Regions from separate parts of the Rahnella variigena genome, predicted to be linked through region 1. Evidence: predicted binding sites of a transcription regulator. Region 1 holds the regulator's gene; the other holds the start of a gene.
What was found. The regulator Fur, encoded in region 1, represses iron uptake genes when iron is present. The targets are predictions, from matches to a motif close to ATAATAATGAGAACNACTATCAA.
Positions count from the first base shown of each region.

Region 1 (3,419 bases):
CTTACTGCTGGCAGCATTGAATAACGGCGTAACGCCCTGTGTCAGCAGGTTTTCCCAGCTGGTCTGCAGTTCCTGAATGGCTGATTCTTCCAGGCCCGGATGGGGTACTGATTTAAAATCAGCCAGCGCCTGAGTCAGTCCATCAAGAGATTGTTTGGCGCTGTCAAAAATTTCAGGGCCCTTTGACGGGTCAGCCTGAAGCTGTGCAACCGCACGACTCAGACGCGTCACGGTACGGAAATACTGATCGTTACCTTTGCTGATCAGCGTCATGTTGTTGACCAGTTCGGTACTGTTCCTGGTATTTTGCGTTAATGTGCCAAGTGATGTGACGGTATAAAGGGAAACACCGGCCCACATCACGCAGAAGATGCCAAGAATGGTTAATAAAGCGGCCCTGATGGTAATATTTTTTAAAAACTGCACGATATGCCTCTCTCGAAACAGGACTGTTTCTGGTCTGAGGATTGACGGGGATGCGGAGAATCAAAACAGGTAACCAGCAGGCTTACGCCCCCGGACATGTTTGAACACCTCTCCGGGCATCGATTTCTTTATTATGTTGAGATTGCTCTCGCATCATCTATCGGCGGGACATGCGTAAACTTAAGGAAGGAGCCGGTTTATTTCTTCACTTTGCTTATGACCTCAGGAACCCTGTGGTTGATAAGCACACGATGGCGATAACACTTTAAAATATTGCCCGATAAACTTATTCCCCAGTTAAGAAGGCGAGCAGAAGCATATTCTCCGCCTCGCGAGTTTGTTATCATCTTCGCTATTATTGCCTGCAATGCAGGGCACTTCATTTAGAACAAGAGGTTAGATAATCTTATGGCCGTTGTAGGTATCTTCTTTGGATCCGATACAGGTAACACCGAAAACATCGCTAAAATGATCCAGAAACAATTGGGTAAAGATGTGGCTGAGGTGCATGACATTGCGAAGAGCAGCAAAGAGGATCTGGAAAAATTCGATATTTTGCTGATCGGAATTCCAACCTGGTATTACGGTGAAGCGCAGTGTGACTGGGATGACTTTTTCCCGTCGCTCGAAGAGATAGATTTCGAAGGTAAGCTGGTTGCCCTGTTTGGCTGCGGCGATCAGGAAGACTATGCCGAGTATTTCTGCGATGCACTGGGTACCGTGCGCGATATCATTGAGCCACGCGGCGCAGTGATTGTCGGACACTGGCCAACTGAAGGTTACCACTTTGAAGCATCCAAAGGCCTGGCAGATGATAAGCACTTCATCGGACTGGCAATTGACGAAGACCGTCAGCCGGAACTGACCGCTGAACGTGTTGATGCGTGGGTGAAACAGATCACAGAAGAACTCAGCCTTTCAGAAATTATCGGCTAAAACCCTGTTGGCCCTGAGGATTTATTCTACAATTGAAGGGCCAAACTATTACTGAAATTAACAATTTAACCGCTACAAAATTGTAACTTTCGGTCGTATCAAGGTACACTGAGTTCATCTGTTTTTTCTATCGATCAAGTCGTTGCATTATTAGTGTGACAGGCAATTTGTGATCTTTATTAACAGGCTGTCGTTTACGAGAATGGGCACACTTCCCTTAAACGAAGAACAGTAAACGAACAATTTTGTGCCGCCGATGCCACAGGCTGCATGCCTCAACTTGATTAGCACATAGTAACAGGACTGAATCCGCATGACTGACAACAACACCGCACTGAAGAAAGCCGGCTTAAAAGTCACGCTTCCGCGCCTCAAAATCCTGGAAGTGCTGCAAGCGCCGGAAGGTCATCACGTTAGTGCGGAAGATCTGTACAAGCAACTGATTGATATGGGCGAAGAAATTGGTCTGGCCACGGTATACCGTGTTCTGAACCAGTTTGATGATGCTGGTATCGTCACCCGTCATAACTTCGAAGGCGGCAAGTCCGTATTCGAACTGACTCAGCAACATCACCACGATCACCTGATCTGCCTGGATTGCGGTCGTGTGATTGAATTCCGTGACGAATATATTGAAGGTCGTCAGCGTGAGATTGCTAAAAAACATGGCATCAAACTGACCAACCACAGTCTGTACCTGTACGGTCACTGTGAAGCAGGCGACTGCCGTGAAGATGAATCTTTGCACAATGACAAACCTGCGCATTAATTTGCACAGCTTCGATTGTCGCAAATGTTCTAAATAAACTAACCGCTGGAAAGCGGTTTTTTTATGCCTGTGCTTCACCCCGAACACAGACGCCGCTTGCCGACGTAAAAAACCCCGGCAAGCCGGGGTTTCGCTTTTGATAATGATGTTTTTGCCAGCTAAGGCTTTTACAAAAATCTGCTATTAGTTCGCCATTGCAGGCGCGTTATTGGATGTGATTTCCTGCCAGATTTTACCGCAATCCGCCGCATATGCCTGACCATCACCGGTTTTGCGCGCCGTCAGACAGCGCTGGTAATCCAGCACGCGAACTGTTTCCTGTTCCGCAAATTTCTGGTGTGCTTTTTCCTGTTTCAGCTTGTTCAGCAACACCTGACAGGTCGCCAGTTTGTCCGGATTACCTTCTGAAGAGTTAATACAGGTGCGGTAGTCTTCACGCGTTTGCGAAATCTGTGCCTGATCGGCGGTAGGCGCACAGCCTGCCAGCAGAACAGCCGATACCGCCATCATCAGTAATTTATTCATCGACATAACGACCTCAGAAAATAGTGAATGGAGCAATAACGATGAATTTCACGTCTTTTTCATCCTGGAATATGTTGCCGTAACCCCCGCCCCAGCTCGGAATATCCGAGTGGTTGTCGTACTGGGTGTAATGCAGTTTGAACAGTGTCCCCTTCGCGCGGCCTTCCTGAATGGTGTAAAGCGCATCCAGGCTCCAGGCGCTCTCTTTCAGACGCTGGCTCTGGTCATAAGCGGCGTTGGTACTCGGTTTGGCGTCCCACGCGTAAACGTAAGAACCCCCGACGGCAAAGCCCGGCAGATCCCATTTCGCCAGATCGTAAAGTACGCCGGCGTACACCGCTTTCTCGCCGTTGGCGTTGAAGTCCGAACGGTTATCCCACCACACGTCAAGACGACCGTTGGAGGAGGAATACGTCGGGGTCATACGTTGCAGGAAGTAGCCCTGATTACCTTCCGCTTTGACCATCGTACCTTCCAGCCGCCAGTTAAACTGACCGGTGGTGTAACCGAAAGTCAGCGCCTGCAACCAGGCCATCCCGTCATACAAGCTGTTCGGATCGTTCTTATTGCTGATGCGATCTTCCGCACCGTAGAACTGGTAGCTGGTGGTCAGCGGATTGCCCATCAGATCGATTTTGTAAGACGCTTTGGCAAAATACTGATCGACGTAACTTTCAGCCTGACCAAAAGCGCCTTCCAGCACAAAGTCGTTTTTGAAGTCGTATTTCGCTCCAAGAGAGTGGATGTATGAAACGCCCGTTTT
Region 1 covers NZ_NSDJ01000001.1:2,103,294-2,106,712, reverse strand. Annotated here, with positions in the region: gene CKQ54_RS09700 (methyl-accepting chemotaxis protein) at 1-426, opposite strand, end outside; gene fldA (flavodoxin FldA) at 835-1,362, shown strand; gene fur (ferric iron uptake transcriptional regulator) at 1,676-2,131, shown strand; gene chiQ (ChiQ/YbfN family lipoprotein) at 2,315-2,656, opposite strand; gene chiP (chitoporin ChiP) at 2,670-3,419, opposite strand, start outside.

Region 2 (3,419 bases), 820 kb from region 1:
GCCATCACGTTGAAGCGTTCGGTAACCTGTTTCTTGGCTTCCAGCTCCAGACCTTGTGAGCGGATTTTCCCTGCCGGCTCGTAATAGCTGCCGACCACCACGCGGTTACCCACGTCTTTTTGCGTCAGATCATACAACGCCGCGCTGTACATATCGGACGTGCCGACCGGCTGGTATTTGATACCGGCTTCGTATTGCTCGCTCTGCATCGGTTTCAGCAGGGTGCCATCAGCGCCCGGCAGGGCAGATGGGGTCATCGCCTGGCTGTAGCTAACGTACGGAGAAATCCCGCTGTCGAAGGCGTACAGCAGGGAAGCGCGGCTGCTGAAGTGTTCGTCTTTACGTTCGCTGTTGCTCTGCGTGCCGTAAATGCTTTCGTAGCTGCGGCTGGAGGTTTTCAGCGTGTCGTAACGGCCTGACAGGGTCAGATACCACTTGTTCCAGCTCATTTCATCTTGCAGATAAGTGCCCATCTGCTCATAACGGTTTTTACCGCGTGAATGGCTGTAATAATCCAGGGCATCGCCGCCCACACCGGTGTACGGGTTAAGTGGCTCAGCGGTGGCACCATCAGATTTCACGTCGTTGATAAAGTGGGAATAATCAAAGCCAAGAACCACTTTATGTGCCAGTTCGCCAGTGGCGAAATCGGCTTCCAGCTGGTTGTCGATAGCAAACGTATCCAGAGACGATTTCTCACCGGAATAGTAGCGATTCATCAGCGTACGGTCTGCGTTCCAGCCAGCCTGATACACCTGATCCAGTTCGGTATTGGAATGGGTGTAGTTGGCGTTCTGGCGGAATGACCATACGTCGTTAAACGCGTGCTGGAATTCGTAGCTGTAGATCTGCTCCCAGCGTTTGAACTGGTTGCGGGTGGTTTCGCCATCGAAGAAACCACGGCTCAGTTTCTGACCGTACAGGCTGCCGTCGGCAGGCACTGCGGCGTGATAACCGCCGGACGGATCTTTTTGCAGATAAGCCCGCAGTAAAAGGGAGGTGTTTTCATCCGGCGTCCACAGTAATTGCGGAGAAATCGCGTAACGCTCTTCTCGCTGGTGATCGTACTGCGTGTCGCTGCTGCGGGTCATACCGGTCAGGCGGAATGCCAGCTGATCGTTGATCGCGTTAGTGTAATCGAACGCGCCGCCTTTGGTGTTTTGTGTACCACCGGAAAGCTGGAAGTGACCTTCTTCAGCAAACTGCGGGCGCTTGGTGGTTTCCATCACCACACCGCCGGGAATGCTCTGGCCGTAAAGCGCAGAAGACGGGCCTTTCACCACATCAATACGTTCGAGGAACCACGGATCAACCTGAATGGAGTTGTAAGTTGCGCCATCGCTGAGAATACGCAGGCCATCAAGGAAGGTGTTGTTGACGTCACCGCCGTGGAAACCGCGCAGGGAAATTGTGTCATAACGCGTTGCGCCACCGGCAAAGTTGGTGAAGACGCCGGGCGTATAGTTCAGTGCAGCGTTCACCGTGGTGGCGTTCTGGTCGGTCATTTGCTGACGGGTCACGACAGACACGGCCTGACCGGTAGTGATCAGCGGCTGATCCGTTTTGGTCGCGCTTTTACTGGTTTTTGCACTGTAACCCTGCGTCGGGGCATCTGCGGTATCAGCAGGTGCGGCTTTGACAACCACCGTATCTTCGGCAGCCATTGATGCAGCCGGAACGGCCAGCGCCATGGCGCACATAAGCACCGAGCGTTTGAGGGGGAAAGCCAACAACATATTCATATTCCCTATAAATAACCTGATAAATCATCAGGTGATTAATTGATGCGTGTGAAATAGACCCAAAAAGCCAACAGGGTTCCGCGCGAAAGACGTGGTGCAATAACGCGGTATGGCTTAACGAAAACGAGACGAATGTTAAACTTAATGATAATTGTTATCATTATTATTTTACAAATTCATGGGGGGTTTCTTCTAAAAGTGTGAACTGGCGCAGGTTTATCATGATGAAAAGCAGGGGCTTTTTGATTGTTTTACGAACAACCTTACTCAGGCAATGGATATCGGATGTGCCTGCCGCATCGCTAAATCTGAAGAATTCCCTTGAAAACGCAGACAAAACCGCAGTTACGGATTAGCTTTAAGAGTGAGTTTATTAAAATCGAAAAAGTTCACGACCGAGATCGGGAAATAATGCAGTGAGGGACGGCGCGGTTGTCGATCCGCATAGCGACGACGCCCGTGTACAAGGCGTTCGCCGCTTTATTGAGATGATTGAGCAGGAACCCCGCTTATCTGCCACCGCGCTGCAAACCGTCGGCAGCAAAGGCTGGGACGGTTTTGTGCTGGCGAGGGTAGTCAGCTAAACGCGGGCGTTAACGCGCCAGACCAAAGCCAATGTCAAACAGCGGGTTTTCGCTGTCATGCGGCATATCCGACTGTTGTTTAAGCACGGCTTCCATCGATGACGGCAGCTCGAACGGCAGTTTGCCGGTATACGCTTCGCTGCTGGTCAGACGGCTAAACAGCACCGCATCGCTGACCCCGAAATTACCGATCACCGCTTTTGCTTTGTCATTCACGTTGGTCAGAATGGCAGGGCGGTCGAGGTACACCGTGACCACCGTGGGTACCGCTTTGCTGGCTTTTACGATGGCCTGATAATCGGCATTGTCATCGGTAAAGGCCAGTGAACCTTCATGGTGGCGTTTACCGAAGAACCATTGTTTATGCGGTTGTTCATAAGGTGCATGAGCGCGGATCAACGCGACATCGGCTTTTTCAGGCGCATCAACCACGGTGAAACCTGCGGCCTGTGCGGCTTTCGGTTCGATACCATACAGCCACACTTTTTTGCCTTTTTTCAGCGGTAACAGGTCACCGGTATTTTGCAGTAAAACAAGGGAGTGACGTTGCGCCGCATCGGCTTCTTTCTGCCAGTCTGCGCGTCCGACGGTTTTCACCGCTTTCTGAGGATCCACAAACGGATTTTCAAACAGTCCGGTGCGGAATTTCTGTTCTAAGATGCGCACCACGGATTCATCCAGCCGTTGCTGCGTCAGCTGTTTTTCTTTGACCGCATTCACCAGGAGTTGGGAGTCAGTCACGCCGCCAAACTGATCCACACCGGCCTTCACCGCTTTTACGAAACGCTGCTGTGGCGTCAGGTTTTCAACGCCCCAGGACATACCGCCAGGGACCGGTTCTTTGCCTTCCGGCGAACCGTTCAGGCATTCGTCTTCGCAATTGCTGGTGATTAGCCAGTCGCTGAGGATCACCCCTTTGAAACCATACTGACCACGCAGGATATCCGTCAGTAACTGATGGCTGAATCCGGCACCAACCTGTTCCAGCGGTTTGCCTTCAAAGGATGCATTTTTCAAAATGGAATAGGTGGGCATGACGCTGGCGACATTGGCTTCGAAAGCGCCGGTAAACGGATAGATGTGCTCTTTGAGA
Region 2 covers NZ_NSDJ01000001.1:2,920,271-2,923,689, forward strand. Annotated here, with positions in the region: gene CKQ54_RS13595 (TonB-dependent siderophore receptor) at 1-1,736, opposite strand, end outside; partial or broken gene CKQ54_RS13600 (methyltransferase) at 2,147-2,326, shown strand; gene CKQ54_RS13605 (glycoside hydrolase family 3 protein) at 2,336-3,419, opposite strand, start outside.
Region 2: the regulator Fur is predicted to act here: its motif matches at 1,887-1,909, upstream of CKQ54_RS13595 (TonB-dependent siderophore receptor).